Regions from separate parts of the Pseudorhodoferax sp. genome, predicted to be linked through region 2. Evidence: predicted binding sites of a transcription regulator. Region 2 holds the regulator's gene; each other region holds the start of a gene.
What was found. Region 2 encodes LexA, which represses DNA repair genes until DNA is damaged. Its sites were predicted from a motif close to ACTGTATNNNNATACAGT; they were not measured.

Region 1: a site for LexA is predicted at 1,594-1,611, ahead of recA (recombinase RecA). Genes of this name have one in related genera too.
Region 3: a site for LexA is predicted at 1,865-1,882, ahead of QM782_RS18625 (putative DNA modification/repair radical SAM protein). Genes of this name have one in related genera too.
Region 4: a site for LexA is predicted at 2,264-2,281, ahead of imuA (translesion DNA synthesis-associated protein ImuA). Genes of this name have one in related genera too.

The regions. Positions count from the first base shown of each region.
Region 1 is NZ_JASGJZ010000001.1:1,808,757-1,812,735, reverse strand. It holds gene QM782_RS08490 (response regulator) at 1-625, opposite strand, end outside; gene QM782_RS08485 (antibiotic biosynthesis monooxygenase family protein) at 760-1,068, shown strand; gene QM782_RS08480 (MarR family winged helix-turn-helix transcriptional regulator) at 1,053-1,529, opposite strand; gene recA (recombinase RecA) at 1,671-2,729, shown strand; gene recX (recombination regulator RecX) at 2,785-3,249, shown strand; gene QM782_RS08465 (MFS transporter) at 3,340-3,979, shown strand, end outside.
Region 2 is NZ_JASGJZ010000001.1:5,274,380-5,278,358, reverse strand. It holds gene QM782_RS24330 (hypothetical protein) at 1-185, shown strand, start outside; gene QM782_RS24325 (D-2-hydroxyacid dehydrogenase family protein) at 205-1,212, opposite strand; gene QM782_RS24320 (hypothetical protein) at 1,275-1,565, opposite strand; gene lexA (transcriptional repressor LexA) at 1,696-2,388, opposite strand; gene QM782_RS24310 (asparaginase) at 2,458-3,408, shown strand; gene adk (adenylate kinase) at 3,409-3,979, opposite strand, start outside.
Region 3 is NZ_JASGJZ010000001.1:3,973,008-3,976,986, forward strand. It holds gene QM782_RS18620 (UdgX family uracil-DNA binding protein) at 1-581, opposite strand, end outside; gene QM782_RS18625 (putative DNA modification/repair radical SAM protein) at 571-1,851, opposite strand; gene QM782_RS18630 (hypothetical protein) at 2,475-3,979, shown strand, end outside.
Region 4 is NZ_JASGJZ010000001.1:3,830,015-3,833,993, forward strand. It holds gene QM782_RS17930 (TonB-dependent siderophore receptor) at 1-561, opposite strand, end outside; gene QM782_RS17935 (FecR domain-containing protein) at 660-1,661, opposite strand; gene QM782_RS17940 (sigma-70 family RNA polymerase sigma factor) at 1,654-2,151, opposite strand; gene imuA (translesion DNA synthesis-associated protein ImuA) at 2,312-3,034, shown strand; gene QM782_RS17950 (DNA polymerase Y family protein) at 3,000-3,979, shown strand, end outside.

The sequences.
Region 1 (3,979 bases), 3.5 Mb from region 2:
TGCGGATCGGCCCTTTCTCGATCTTCTTGCGCAGGCGGTGGATGTAGACCTCGATCGCGTTGGTCGAGACTTCCTCGCCCCATTCGCACAGGCGCTCGACCAGCTGGTCCTTGCTGACCAGCCGCCCGGCGCGCTGCAGCAGGACTTCGAGCAGGCCGAGCTCGCGCGCCGAGAGCTCGACCATCCGGCCGTCGATGGTCGCGACGCGGCCGGCCTGGTCGTATTCCAGCGGGCCGTGGCGGATCACGCTGCTGGTGGCGCCGGTGCCGCGCCGCGTCAGCGCGCGCACGCGGGCCTCGAGCTCCTGCAGCGAGAACGGCTTGGCCATGTAGTCGTCGGCGCCGTAGTCCAGGCCCTTGACGCGCTCCTCCACGCTGTCGGCCGCCGTCAGGATCAGCACCGGCAGCGCCGAGCCGCGGCTGCGCAGGGCCTTGAGCACCTCCAGCCCATGCAGGCGCGGCAGGCCCAGGTCCAGGATCAGCAGGTCGAACTGGTCGCTGGTGCGCAGCGCGGCATCGGCCTCGGTGCCGCTGGCCACGTGGTCCACCGCGGCGCCGGAGCTGCGCAGCGCGCGCAGCAGGCCGTCGGCCAGCACCTGGTCGTCCTCGGCAATCAGGATGCGCATGGGGTCTCCCGGGGGTTGGACGCGAAGGGAGAAATTCTAGGAGGGCCGCCGGTCCGGCGCCGTGGCCGCCGCGCGCGGTCCGCGGATGTGCGAACCTGTCGGGCCACGCAACACATCCAGAAGGAGGATTCGAAATGATCGTGGAAGTCGCAGATTTCCGGGTGAGCCCGGACCAGCATGCAGTGTTCGGCGAGGTGCTGACGCGCGGCATGGCAACGGTGCTGTCCAAGGCCAAGGGCTACCGCGCCCACCGCATCCTCGGCTGCATCGAGACGCCGGGCCGCTACCTGCTGACGATCGAGTGGGAGACCCTGGAAGACCATACCGAGGGCTTCCGCCACTCGCCGGCGTTCGGCGAGTGGCGGGCCATCATCGGCCCGTACTTCGTGCAGCCGCCGCAAGTGGAGCACTTCCGCGTGGTGGACGCTCAGGATCCCGCGTAGGCCTCCAGCCCGAGCGCGACCACGGTCGCGACCTCGGCCCCCACGGCCTCGCGGAACTCGGCCTCGGCCTGCGCGATCGCGCTGCGGAAAGCCTGCTGCCAGGCCAACCCGTCCGGCGTGAAGCGCACGATGCGGGCACGCGCGTCGTGCGGATCGGGCACGCGCGTGACCAGGCCCCAGGCCTCGCACTGCGCCACCAGGTCGCCCATGGCCTGCTTGCTGATGCCGGCCCGCTCGGCCAGCACGCCGGGCCGCGTGCCAGCCACGTCCAGGTGCCGGGTGATGTGCACGTGCGCGGCCGTCACCTGCGCGCGCGCCGCCAGGTTCGACAGGGCTAGCGGCACCTGCACGTCGTGCGCCATCAGCGCCAGCACCCGCGCGTCAAAGCGGCGCAGCGCATCGCCCATCAACCGGCCGAGATGGGTGGTGCGCCAGGCGTCGTCCGGGGCCACGGTGTGCATCGTCACATCGTAAGGCAAACTGACCAAAAATCTTCTGTTTTCAAATCAATGCCTGCACTACACTACTGTTCAAGTATCCAGACGGTGTAGATATACAGCCCGGATGCGTTGTGCAAGTCATTGATTCCCAGGAGATTTTTCATGGACGCACCGGTGAAGAACAGTCCCGCGCAAGCCGAGAAGGCCAAGGCCCTGCAGGCGGCCCTGGCCCAGATCGAGAAGCAGTTCGGCAAGGGCACCATCATGCGGCTGGGCGAAGGCGAGGCGATCGAGGACATCCAGGTCGTCTCCACCGGCTCGCTGGGCCTGGACATCGCGCTGGGCGTCGGCGGCCTGCCGCGCGGCCGCGTGATCGAGATCTACGGCCCCGAATCGTCGGGCAAGACCACGCTGACGCTGCAGGTCATCGCCGAGATGCAGAAGCAGGGCGGCACCTGCGCCTTCGTCGATGCCGAGCACGCGCTGGACGTGCAGTACGCCAGCAAGCTCGGCGTGAACCTGCCCGACCTGCTGATCAGCCAGCCCGACACCGGCGAGCAGGCGCTGGAGATCGTGGATTCGCTGGTGCGCTCGGGCGCGGTGGACCTGATCGTGATCGACTCGGTCGCCGCGCTGACGCCCAAGGCCGAGCTCGAGGGCGAGATGGGCGATTCCCTGCCCGGCCTGCAGGCGCGGCTGATGAGCCAGGCGCTGCGCAAGCTCACGGCCACGATCAAGAAGACCAACTGCATGGTCATCTTCATCAACCAGATCCGCATGAAGATCGGCGTGATGTTCGGCAGCCCCGAGACCACGACCGGCGGCAACGCGCTGAAGTTCTACGCCTCGGTGCGCATCGACATCCGCCGCACCGGCACCATCAAGAAGGGCGAGAACGCGATCGGCAACGAGACCAAGGTCAAGGTGGTCAAGAACAAGGTCTCGCCGCCGTTCAAGACGGCCGAGTTCGACATCCTGTTCGGCGAGGGCATCAGCCGCGAGGGCGAGATCATCGACATGGGCGTGGAGGCGCGCATCGTCGACAAGTCCGGCGCCTGGTACGCCTACAACGGCGAGAAGATCGGCCAGGGCCGCGACAACGCGCGCGAGTTCCTGCGCGAGAACCCCGACCTGGCGCGCGAGATCGAGAACAAGGTGCGCGAGAACCTGGGCATCGCGCTGCTGCCGCCGGCCGCCGCCGCGGCTGCCGCGGGCGAGTGAACGCCGCCCGGCCGCTCCGCAGACGCCCGCAGCGCGCGGCGTGGAGGATCGTCCGATGAACGCACCGCGTGCAGCGCCCTCGCTGAAGGGCCGGGCGCTGCGCCTGCTGGCCCGGCGCGAGCACTCGCGGCCCGAGCTGGAGCGCAGGCTGGCGCCGCACGCCGAATCGCCCGAGGCACTGGCCGGCGCGCTGGACGAACTGCAGGCCAGGGGCTTCATCAGCGAGGCGCGCGTGGTCGATGCCGTGCTGCACCAGCGCGCCGCGCAATACGGCGCGCTGCGGCTGCGCCAGGAACTGCAGCACAAGGGCGTGGCGCCCGACGCCATCGCCGCCGCCGTGGCCGGCCTGGCCGGCAGCGAGTTCGAGCGTGCGCTGGCGCTGTGGCGCCGCCGCTTCCGGCCCGCCGCCGACACACGCGAACGCGCACGGCAGGGCCGCTTCCTGCTGGCGCGGGGGTTTTCAGCCGAGGTGGTAGGCAGGGTGCTGAAGGCCGGCGGGCAAGAGGAGCGGGGTGGATGAAGGGAAGTGCACGGGCGGCACAAACCGGCGCCGCCGGCTGCTGACACGCCCGGGCGCAGCCGCTCATGGCGGCGCTGACAATACGGCGCCATGCCTGTTTCCCCCGCGCCGGCGCTGCGCGCATTGACCTTCGCCTTCGGCCTGAGCCAGTTCTTCCGCAGCTGCCTGGCCGTGATCGCCCCCGAGCTGCAGCGCGACCTGCAGCTGTCCGCGGCCGGTTTCGGCCTGCTGTCGTCCTGCTTCTTCCTGGCCTTCGCGGTCGCGCAGATCCCGGTCGGCATCGCGTTCGACCGCTTCGGCGTGGGCCGGCCCACGCGCTGGCTGCTGGCGGTCGGCGTGGCGTCCGCGGCGCTGTTCGTGCTGGCGCCCGGCGGGCCGGCAGCGATGCTGGCGCAGGCCGGCCTGGGCCTGGCCTGCGCGCCGGTGTTCATGGGATTGATGCACTACGCCTCGGTGCAGCTGCCGAGCGCGCGCTACGTGGCCTTCATCGGCCGCGCGAACGCGATCGGCATGCTGGGCGGGCTGTGCGCCACGCTGCCGCTGGGCTGGCTGACCCAGCAGCTGGGCTGGCGGCCGGCGCTGGCGCTGGCGGGCCTGTGCCTGCTGGCGGCCTGCGCGGCGGTCTGGCGCACCGTGCACGACCAGGGCGACCACGACGCGCAGCGCGAGGCGCCGCTGGCCATGGTGGGTTCCAGCCTGGCGCTGCTGGGCCGGCCGGTGCTGTGGACGC
Region 2 (3,979 bases):
CGCTGGCTTCGGTCGACATCGACCTGGCGCAACTCGACCTGGATGCCGTCCCGGCTTCCGCACCCGTCGCGGCGCCTCCGCCGGCCAAGCCCGAACTGGACAGCGGGATGATCGCGTTCGACCTGTTCGATCCCACCACCGAGGCGCAGATCGCGCCGAAGTCCACGCGCGGCTCCAGCCTGTAGGCTGGTGGCTGGTGCAGCGTCAGCGCCGGACTTGCAGTGCGCCCGGGTTGACGATGTTGGTCGGCGTGCCGCGGATGTAGTTCACCACGTTGTCGAAGGCCGCGCTGAAGTACATCTCGTAGCTCTGCAGTTCCACGTAGCCGATGTGCGGCGTGCAGATGCAGTTCTCCAGGCGCAGCAGCGCGTGGCCCTGCAGGATGGGTTCGCTCTCGAACACGTCGACGGCCGCCATGCCGGGGCGCCCGCGGTTCAGGCCGGCCAGCAGGGCGTCCGGCTCGATCAGTTCGGCGCGCGCGGTGTTGACCAGTATCGAGGTCGGCTTCATGCGCGACAGATCGTCGAGCCGGACGATGCCGCGCGTCTCCTCGTTCAGGCGCAGGTGCAGCGACAGCACGTCGCTCTCGGCGAACAGTTCGTCCTGCCCGGACGCCACGTGGTGGCCATCGGCCCGCGCCCGCTCGCAGGAGCCGGCGCGGCCCCAGACCAGCACGTGCATGCCGAAGGCGCGGGCGAAGGTACTGACGATCTGGCCGATCCGGCCATAGCCGAAGATGCCCATCGTGCGTCCGCGCAACACCGTGCCCAGCCCGAAGTTCGGTGGCATGGAGGCGGTCTTCATGCCGGACTGCTGCCAGACGCCGTGCTTGAGGTTGCCGATGTATTGCGGCAGCCGGCGCGCAGCGGCCATGACCAGGGCCCAGGTCAGCTCGGCCGGCGCCACCGGCGAGCCCACGCCTTCGGCCACGGCCACGCCGTACTCGGTGCAGGCCGCCACGTCGACGTGCGGGCCGACGCGGCCGGTCTGCGCGACCAGCTTGAGCCGCGGCAGCTTCTCAATCAGGGCGCGGTTCAGGTGCGTGCGTTCGCGGATCAGCACGATGATGTCGGCATCGCGAAGCCGTACGGACAACTGGCCCAGGCCCTTGACGGTGTTGGTGTAGACCTTGGCCGCATAGGGTTCGAGCCTTGCGGCGCAGTCGAGCTTGCGCACCGCGTCCTGGTAGTCGTCGAGGATCACAACGTTCATCCGGGCATTGTGCCTCGCGGCCGCTCGTTGCTCGGCCCCGAAGGGGGCAGGCGCGGGGGGCTTCAGTGCCGCGGTGCCTCGGCTTCCGCAGCGGCCAGGCGGTCCAGTTCGGCGCAGACGTCGGCCATGCGGCCCGAAATGACCATGCGGCCGGCGGCGTTGCGCGCCTGCTGCGGCTCCAGCACGCGCAGCACCCGCAATGGCCGCACGGTGGCGCTGGCAGGACGCCGCGCCGGCCGGCGGCGGCGCAGCCGCGTGGCGAGCCGCCGCGGGCTCCACTCCTCGATCCAGGCTTCGAGCCGTTGCGGCATGGCCTGCACCAGTCGTGCGGCCGCCAGCATTGCGATTCCCATGTCGTACTCCTTCCACGCCAGCGGGTGGATTGGGGCAGGATTGGTTGAACGAGTGCAGCCCCAGGGTGGCCGCGCACCTGCGCAGCCGACGCCCGCCACCTGGAGACTGCGGTACGCAGGCCGGGGAGGCCTACATCAGCATGGTGTTGCGGATCAGGCCGACCGCCAGGCCCTCGATCTCGAACGGTTCGCCGGGCTGCACGACGATGGTCGGATAGTCCGGGTTCTCGGGATGCAGTTCGATGCCGTCTTCGGTGCGCTTGTAGCGCTTGACGGTCACGTCGTCGCCCAGCCGCGCGACGACGATCTGGCCGTTCTTGGCGTCCCGGGTGGCGCGCACGGCCAGCAGGTCGCCGTCCATGATGCCGGCGTCGCGCATGGACATGCCACGTACGCGCAGCAGGTAGTCGGGCTTGTGCTGGAACAGGCTGCTCTCGACGTAGTAGGTCTGGTCCACATGCTCCTGCGCGAGGATGGGCGAGCCGGCGGCCACGCGGCCGACCAGTGGCAATGCGAGCTGGGCCAGTTCCTGCAGCGGCAGGGTGAATTGCTTGGCGCGGCGCTCGTTGACCGAACGCAGCATGTCGCCGCGCAGCCGGATGCCGCGCGAGGTGCCGCTGACGAGCTCGATGACGCCCTTGCGGGCCAACGCCTGCAGATGTTCCTCGGCGGCGTTGGCCGACTTGAAGCCGAGCTCGGCCGCGATCTCGGCGCGCGTCGGTGGCGCCCCGGTGTTGGCGATGGCAGACTGGATCAGCTCCAGAATCTGCTGCTGGCGGGCTGTGAGCTTGACGGGCGATGCGGTGGCGGAAGCGTCTGGCATGGCAGTTCCTTGGGCTGGAAGGTCTGTTGAAATTTCCAGTATCTGTATTTTTAATCAGCTTTTTTGTTTATGCAAGCTTCCGATGCGAATGCGCCGCAGCTGGTGGTCCTGGGGACGGGCGGCACCATCGCCGGCCTCTCGTCGCGGCCCGGGGACAACCTGGGCTACCGCGCGGCCCAGGTGGACGTGGCGCACCTGCTGGCCGGCGTGCCGGCGCCCGCGGGCACGGTGGTGGTGGCCGAGCAGGTCGCGCAACTCGACAGCAAGGACATGGATGGCGACACCTGGGGCCGGCTGGCCCGGTGTTGCGCGGATTGGCTGGCACGGCCGCGGGTTTTGGGCATCGTGGTCGCGCACGGCACCGACACGCTGGAGGAGACGGCGTACTTCCTGCAGTGCGTGCTGGCGCCGGTCAGGCCGGTGGTGCTGACCTGCGCGATGCGGCCGGCCGACGCGCCGATGCCGGACGGTCCGCAGAACCTGCGCGACGCGCTGGCCGTGGCCGCGACCGCCGGCGCGCGCGGCGTGACGGCCGTGTGCGCCGGTGTCGTCCATGCCGCGGCGGACGTGCGCAAGCTGCACGGCTACCGGCTCGACGCCTTCGGCTCCGGCGATGCGGGGCCGCTGGGCTACGTGGAGGAGGGTCGGCTGCGCCGGCTGCGCGACTGGCCGGTGGCGCAGGGAGCTTGCGATGTGGCGCGGCTGCCGGCCGAGGGCGCGCCCTGGCCGCGTGTCGAGATCGTGACCAGCTATGCCGGCGCCAGCGGCGCCATCGTGGATGCGCTGGTGCGCGACGGCGTGCAGGGGCTGGTGGTCGCCGCGACCGGCAACGGCACCGTGCACCGGGCGCTGAACGACGCGCTGGAACGCGCGCGATCGGCCGGTGTGCGCGTGCTGCGCGCCAGCCGCTGCGACCAGGGTCGTGTCATGGGGCCGCAGGAAGGCGCGCTGCCAGGCGCGGATGCGCTGTCGCCGGTCAAGGCGCGCATCCGGCTGGTGCTGGAACTGCTGGGCGGCTGATCAGGCCGACAGGGCGGCCAGCGCGCGGGCGGTGATCTCCTCCACGCTGCCGGTGCCGTCGATCTTGCGGTAGCGCGGCGCGCTGGCCGGATCATTCTTGGCCCACTGGGTGTAGTAGTCGATCAGCGGACGCGTCTGCGCGCTGTAGACGTCCAGGCGCTTGGTCACCGTGGCCTCGCTGTCGTCCTCGCGCTGCACCAGCGGCTCGCCCGTCACGTCGTCGCGTCCTTCGACCTTGGGCGGGTTGAACTTGACGTGGTAGACGCGGCCGGAAGCCGGGTGCGAGCGGCGCCCGCTCATGCGTTCGACGATGGCGTCGAACGGCACGTCGATCTCCAGCACGTAGTCGAGCTTGACGCCGGCGGCCTTCATCGCGTCGGCCTGCGGGATCGTGCGCGGGAAGCCGTCGAACAGGAAGCCGTTGGCGCAGTCCGGCTGCGCGATGCGCTCCTTGACGAGGCCGATGATGATGTCGTCGCCGACCAGGGCGCCGGAATCCATGACCGACTTGGCCTGCAGGCCCAGCGGCGTGCCGGCCTTGACGGCGGCGCGCAGCATGTCACCCGTGGAA
Region 3 (3,979 bases), 1.3 Mb from region 2:
CAGCGCAGGGCTTGGCCGTCCCAGGCCACGCTGCGCTCGGGCGTCAGGATGGCCCAGCGCATCTGCGCGAAGCGCCGCACGAAGAACGGCGCCGTGGCGCGCAGCGTGTGGTGCGCGGGCTCGAACCAGGCGGCGTGCGACCCGTCCGGCAGCGGGCGGAAGCGCACGAAGGCCTTGGTCTTGTGCATGTCGCGGCGCACCGCGCGGGCCATGCCCTCGGCCTGCAGGCGGTCGGCGTCCAGCGGGTCGCCGCGCAGGCCGGGCTCGGCCAGCAGGCGCCAGACCAGGCGGTACAGCAGCGCGAAGCGGCCGGCGTCGCGGTGCAGCGCGGCGTGCTGCAGCAGGTCCACCACGGCGGCCGGCAGGCGCAGCGGCGGGGCCGGGAGCGCCTGCGGCACGGTCTGGGGCGCCTGCGGCGAGGCGGGCGTCGCGGCGTCGAACAGGCCGCCGGCCTGCTGCGCGCACTGCCAGTGCACGGCCTCCGGCGGCACCCGGCGCGCCACCAGGTCGCGCACCGCGGCGCGGAAGCCGGCCAGGTCGTCGTCGGCTGCGAGCTGGACGGCCTCCACCTCAGCCGGCATCGAACAACGAGGCCTGCCGCGGCACCGGCCGCCGCTGCGCGCCCAGGTGCGCCGCCAGGTGGGCGCTGTCCAGCCCGCGCCCGCCGCGCGCGCCCGGCACGCTGACGAAGGGCAGCAGCTTGCGCAGCGGCACGCCCAGGCGGCCGAGGTCGTCCACGCGCAGCTGGCGCTGGCGGCGCGCCAGCAGCAGCCGGTCCACGGACTTCACGCCCAGCCCCGGCACGCGCAGCAGCAGCTCGCGCGGCGCGCGGTTCAGGTCCACCGGAAAGCGCTCGCGGTGCGCCAGCGCCCAGGCCAGCTTGGGGTCCATGTCCAGCGCCAGCATGCCGTCCGCGCCGGCGACGATCTCCCCGGGCGCGAAGCCGTAGAAGCGCAGCAGCCAGTCGGCCTGGTACAGCCGGTGCTCGCGCACCAGCGGCGGCGCGGCCGGCGGCAGCGCGCGCGGCGCGTCGGGGATCGGGCTGAACGCCGAGTAGTACACGCGCCGCAGCCGGTAGGCGCCGTACAGCTGCGCGCTGGCGGCCAGGATGCTGCGGTCGCTCGCGCCGTCGGCGCCGACGATCATCTGCGTGCTCTGGCCCGCCGGCGCGAAGGCCGGCGCTTCGGCGCGCCGGGCCGGCGCGGCGGGCAGGGCGGTCGGCCGCCGGGCCGCGCGCTCGCCGCGGGCGTCGTCGATCAGCACGCGCAGCCGGGCCATGCCGCGGCGGATGGCCTGGCCGTCCTTCTCGGGCGCCAGCGCCGCCAGGCTCTCGCCGCTCGGCAGCTCCACGTTGATGCTGAGCCGGTCCGCATAGCGGCCGGCGCGCGCCAGCAGGTCGGCGCTCGCCTCGGGGATGGTCTTCAGGTGGATGTAGCCGCGGAAGTCGTGGTCCTCGCGCAGGCTGCGCGCCACCTCGACGACCAGCTCCATCGTGTGGTCCGGGCTCCTGACGATGCCCGAGCTGAGGAACAGGCCCTCGATGCAGTTGCGGCGGTAGAAGTCCAGCGTCAGCTGCACCACCTCCGCGGTCGTGAAGCGGGCGCGCGGCACGTTGCTGCTGACGCGGTTCACGCAGTACAGGCAGTCGTACAGACACCAGTTGGTCAGCAGGATCTTCAGCAGCGAGATGCAGCGGCCGTCCGGCGCGTAGCTGTGGCAGATGCCCATGCCCTCGGTGGAGCCGATGCCGCGCCCGCCCACCGAATCGCGCCGCACCGAGCCGCTGGACGCGCAGGAGGCGTCGTACTTGGCGGCATCGGCGAGGATGGCGAGCTTGCGGTCCAGGTCCATGGGCGGGCATGATACTGGATGCAAAAACAGTTGTCAGGTGAAGGGATGGGCAGGCGCAGGCGACAACGGCACCCGGCTTGGCGTCGCCTGGCATGCTCGGTATGCAGCGGGGAGGCCCCCAGGAGTGGCGCGCATGTCGAGCGTCACTTAGCGTCGGCGGATGCCGTGGTCAGGGGCGATTGGGGAGCGGGTCACAAGCGCTGCAATAGCCTAAGGCTTCTGGGACCGTTGTCGGCCAGTTGCTGTCGTTGCTCCCGCGGTGCCGAAAGTCGGGTCAAGCCTGGTCGCGGTCGCTAAGGCATTTGCGGGCCACATAGGCCGAACGCCCGCGCCAGTGCTTTGGCCTGCTATGTCATGCAGGACCTGGCAACTAACACTGCCTCTGTATGTAACTGAATGATGTTCCTGCGTTGGTTGAGCGCGGCCATCGAGAAAACTCTGATCGCAGCGTCCAAGGCATTTCTTTTGCTAAATTTAGCGTCGATAGCACTTGCAAAGAAGCTTGAATCACTGTAAAAAGCGCATGAACTTAAGTATTGTTTCAACATTACCTGCTGAACAGCTGGATAGGGTGTTCGGTACGGAAGGAGTGTGCGCCTGTGCGAGCGAACCAACTGTACCGAGTGATGATCATTGCCTGCTTGAGTTTCATGGCATTCTCGGCCAGCGCGTTCATCGGAAACAACATGTTCGGCAAGAATTGGTGCGTAGTTGGTTGCGGCCGCGGTCCGCTCGGCATCGCCCCGCTGGGCGATGTAATAAAAGGCGCCAATGAGATGGCGTTCGGACCCACGATGGAGGCATTCGAACAGCGGGGAAAGAATATTGTTGACTACGCATCAGCCAAATTGGATCAAGGACAAATTAAGCTCGATAAATCTTTAGAAGAAAACCTAGCAAAGCTCACAGAAGTCAGCCAAGACAGCATTGAACAACTTGATCAAGTATTAAAATCAAATATTGATATTGGACTAGAGGGGCTTTCTCGACAAATCGCCGCACTAGATATCGTTGGAAGCAAAAAAACCGATGATCTGAATGTCATATTACGTGGCTTTGTGTTGTTTGGCGTCGTTGCCCTTCTTATTGTCTGGATAGCGCAAGCAATAGGACGAAATGGATTTAATCCAAGAACTGCATGGGTTGCAGCACGTTGGCGCATAGCAACCAGCGTTGTTGCTATTTTGGTAGTTGTAGTTGTTCCCAGTTTAATTCCACAGCTCAAGTACAAAATTCCAGATATAAAAGAGGAGCTAGAGGAAAACTATGCAAAGCACATGGAGATGCTTTCGTTTCAAAAGGCCGCATATATTTCCGAAAAGCTGGTTGCTGTTGATCCGGAGAATTCGTCGTATCTGCGCCAAAGAGATAGGGCGGATTTGCTGCGCGATGTTTTTTACAATCCAACCACGTACCGAACAGTAGATGGACTGACAAGAACTCAGTTCATGCTGGAGTCACTGCTCACCACGACTCAATATGACCAGTCGCCACCCAAGAAGGTTCTAGTTCAGCCGGATTCAAGTTTGGAGATTACTTTGGCCATGATTGCATGGCAGGTCCGGCAAGATGATGTAACGAGATATCAAGTGGCCAACATTTGCGCCACTATTATTGAGAGAGAGTTGAAGCTTGCAGAAACTGCAAGGAGCCCCTTACTCCCGCTAGCACTTCATTATCTCCGCAGCTATCTTTCCAACCCGGTCCAAGACTTTGAGCTCAAATGGCTTCTTCAGAAAAGTGCACGGGAGTCGGATGATGACTACGCTGCGAACTACAAGCCAAAAGAGCTTCTGCAACTAAGAAAAATTCTGGTCGACGGGAGCTCATCTGTTAGATCGTTCCCGAACTCTTTCGAGGGCAGTCGACTCGCAGCCCAAATAAGGTTCGGAGAAAAAGTCTCACAGACTTATGCAGTTGCAATTCCAGCATATATGCAGATGCTTCAAGCGAATTTTGATCTCCGGAAGGCCGATCCGAATGCGAAGGCTGCAAAACAAGCTCTTAGAGACAAATATGCTAACGAAGTGATTTCTGCGTGGGACGGACTAATTTCATCAAGTTTGTCTCCCGAGTTTTCTGTCGATCTCAATTCCAGGCTAACGCTATTGTCGGCCTTACACGCAAC
Region 4 (3,979 bases), 1.4 Mb from region 2:
GATGCCGGGCACGTAGCGCAGCAGTTCGGCCAGGCTCTCGGCCGCCAGGTCCTCGATCGCGTCGCGGGGCAGCACGGTCAGCGACGCCGGCGTGTCCTGCAGCGGCAGGCCGCTGCGGGTCAGGGCCGGGGCGTCGGGGCTGGCGTAGTAGCGGCGCTCGGCGGCGGGGGCGTCGGCGCGCACCGTGATCGGCGGCAGCGCCGTGGGCGCGGCGGGCACGGCCTGGGCCGGCATCGGCGCCGGTGCCGCGGCCGGCGGCGCCGGGCGCAGCGTGTAGCGCGGGCCGTCCTGCACCAGCTCCAGGCCGGAGCCCTGCAGCAGCTGCGCGAAGGCCGCCGGCAGCGTGTGGTGCCCCTGCAGGCCGGGCGTGGTGCGTGCCCCCACCAGCCGGGCGTCGACCGAGAACAGCACGCCGGCGTCGGCCGCCAGCAGGGCCAGGGCCTGGGCCAGCGGGCCGGCGGGGATGCGGTAGTCGCGCGGCGCGTCGCCGGCCGCCTGGGGCCAGGCGGGCGCGGCCGCGGCCGCCAGCACCAGCGCGCAGGCGCTCAGCCAGGCCCGCATCGTTCAGCGCTCCACGGCGCTGCTGCGTGCGGCCCGCACCGGATGGCCCACGGCCGCGGGCACCGGCCCGGCGGGCCGCGGACGGGGCGGCGCCTCCATCACGCCGCTTCGATGCTCACCCACCAGGGCAGCGGGCGGAACACGCGCACCGGCAGGCTGCGCTCCAGGGCCTGGTAGATCTGCTCGGGCTGGTCCAGCGGGAAGGCGCCGACCACGCGCAGGTCCGCCACTTCGTCGGCGCAGGCCAGGTGGCCGCGCTGGTGGCGCGCCAGCTCGGCTGCCAGCGCCTGCAGGCGCATGCCGCCGGCCACCAGCATGCCGCGCGTCCAGGCGTCGCCGTGCGGCCGGGCCGGCTCGCTGGCGCCGGCGCCCCGGGCGTCGAAGTGCAGCTGCCGGCCGGCGGGCAGCAGCAGGTCCTGCGGCTGCAGGCGCGGCTGGATGCGCACCGCGCCCTCGTGCACGGCGACCTGGGCGCCGTCGCCGCCGTCGTCGCGCAGCACCGAGAAGCGCGTGCCGACGGGGCGGACCCAGCCGGCGTCCAGCGCCACCTCGAACGGGCGGGGCGGCTGCTGCGGATCGGCCGCGGTGTCGATGCGCACCTCGCCGCGCAGCAGCTGCAGCTGGCGGCGCTGGCCGTCGAAGGCCAGGCGCACGATGCTGTCGGTGTTGAGCCAGAGCCGGCCGCCGTCGGGCAGCCGGGCCTCGCGCCGCTCGCCCACGGCCGTGGCGTAGTCGGCGGTCCAGCGCTGCCAGCCTTGCTCGCGCAGGCCGGCCCAGGCCAGCAGGCCGCCGCCGGCGGCCACGCCCAGCAGCTTCATGTGGCTGCGGCGGCGCTGGCCGGCGCTGGCCAGGGCATGGCGGGCGGCGCCCTGGTGCAGGCACGGCGCCAACTGGTCGAACTGCTGGCTCATGGCCTCCACGCGCGCCCAGGCCTGGGCATGGCGCGGATCGGCGGCCAGCCACTGGCGCCAGCGCCGGCGCTCCGCCTCGCCGCCGTCGCCGCCCTGGAGCGTGGCGAACCACTCGGCCGCCTCGCGCAGCACCGCGGGCGATAGGCCGGTGGGCGGCAGGCCCGCGGGCGGCAGGCCGGCCTCAGCCATGGCGCAGCAGCAGGTGGTGCATGGCCTGCGCCATGTACTTCTTGACCATGCGCTCGGAGACGCCCAGCTCGGCCGCGATCTCGGCGTAGCCCAGCCCGTCCAGCCGCGCCAGCAGGAAGGCCTGGCGCGCCCGCTCGGACAGGCCGGCCAGCAGGGCGTCGATCTGCAGCAGCGCCTCCACGGCCAGCGCGCGGTCCTCGGGCGAGGCGCCCAGGGCCGGGCCCTGGGCGGCCAGCGCGTCCAGGTAGGCGCGCTCCAGCTCCAGCCGGCGCCAGTGCGAGACGACCAGCCCGTGCGCCACCGTGGTCAGGAAGGCGCGCGGTTCGCGCAGCACGGCCGAGGCCTGCGTCACCAGCAGCTTCAGGAACGTGTCGTGCGCCAGGTCCTCGGCCTTGTGCGGGCAGCCCAGCTTGCGGTGCAGCAGCGCCTGCAGCCAGGCGCGGTGGTCGGCATACAGCGCGCTGACGGACTCGGAGTGGGAGGACTGCATGGAACGGCCGGAAGGCAAGGAGATTAATAACGTTTCTCATTTGATTCTATTGCCGTGCACCGCCGGTGCGGCGCGTTGCATGCACCTTGACCGGCCGGCGGTGGACAGGGATACTGGATGGAAAAACAGTTTCCCGATGTCCATGCCGTCCTTTCCTGCCTTGCCGCAACGCCCCGATGTCTGGCGGGCCGACGCCCTGGGCCTGGCCGGCGCGGCCGTGCTGCCCAGCGGCCACGCCGCGCTGGACGCCGAGCTGCCCGGCGGCGGCTGGCCCGCGGCCGGCCTGACCGAGCTGTTGCAGCCGCCGCGCCCGTACGGCGCCGGCCCCGCCTGGCGGCTGCTGCTGCCGGCGCTGGCCCGGCTGGCCGGCGCGTCGCGCGGGCCCGTGGCGCTGGTCGGCGCGCCCGAGGGGGTGCAGCCGTTCGCGCCGGCGCTGGCCGCCCAGGGGCTGCCGGCCGCGCGGCTGCTGTGGGTGCGCGTGGAGGACGCCACGGCGCGCCTGTGGGCCGCCGAGCAGGCCCTGCGCTGCGCCGACGTGCCGGCCGTGCTGGCCTGGCTGCCGCAGGCGCGCGCCGGCGGGCTGCGCCGCCTGCACCTGGCCGCGCTGGACCATGGGCGGCCGCTGTTCGCGCTGCGCCCGGCCGCGGCGCAGGCCGAATCCTCGCCGGCGCCGCTGCGGCTCGTGCTGCAGGGCGGCCGGGCGCTGCAGGTGCTGGTGTTCAAGCGCCGCGGCCCGCCGATGGCGCAGCCGGTCGCCTTGCCGGCCCATGCGCCGGCGCTGGCCGCGCTGCTGGCGCCGCGCCGGCGCGGCGCCGTGGCGCAGCCGGCCGCCTGCCCGGAGACCCGCGATGCCGACCTGCTGGATCGCCCTGTCGCCGCCTGAGGACCAGCGCGAGGCCTGGTGCTGGCATGCGCTGCAGTTCACGCCGCGCGTGGCCGAGGCGCAGGGCGGCGTGCTGCTGGAGGTGTCGGCCACGCTGCGGCTGTGGGGCGGGCTGCGCGCGCTGCTGGCGCGCCTGTTGCAGCCCGAGGGCTTGGCGCCCTGCCAGGGCTGGGCGCGCGCCGCCACGGCGCCGGTGGCGCTGGCGCTGCTGCAGCTGGAGCGGCAGGGCCGCCCCCGCCCGGCGCAGCTGCCCGACGGCCTGCCGCTGGACACCCTGGCCGCGGCCGGGCCGGCGCTGGCGGTGCTGGCGCGCACCGGCCAGCGCCGCTGGGGCCAGCTGCGCGCGCTGCCGCGCGCCGGCGTGGCGCGCCGCTTCGGCGCCGCGCTGCTGGAGGCGCTGGACCAGGCCTACGGCGACCGGCCGTCCACCTTCCCCTGGTGCCGGCTGCCGCCGGTGTTCGACCAGAACCTGGAGCTGCCGGCCGCCGCCGTCGCCGCGCCCGAGCTGCTGTGGACCGGCCAGCGCCTGCTGGCCGCGCTGCATGCCTGGCTGCGCGCCGGCCAGCGCGGCGTGCTGGCGCTGCAGCTGCAGTGGACGCACGACCTGCGCCGGCTGGACGGCCGCGCGCTGCCGCCCCGGGGCGAGCTGGTCGTGCGCACGGCCCGGCCGACGCAGGACCTGGCCCACCTGCGCCGCCTGCTGGCCGAGCACCTGGCGCGCATGCCGCTGGCCGCGCCGGCCAACCACCTGCGCCTGCGCACGCTGCAGACGGCCCCGTGCGCCGGTGCCACGGCCAGCCTGCTGCCCGACGAGCAGGCGCGCGGCGACCGCCTGCACGAACTCGTCGAGCGGCTGGGCGCGCGCCTGGGCGCGGACCGCGTGCTGGTGCCGCAGCTGCTGGCCGACCACCGCCCCGAGTGCATGCAGCGCTGGGTGCCGGCGCC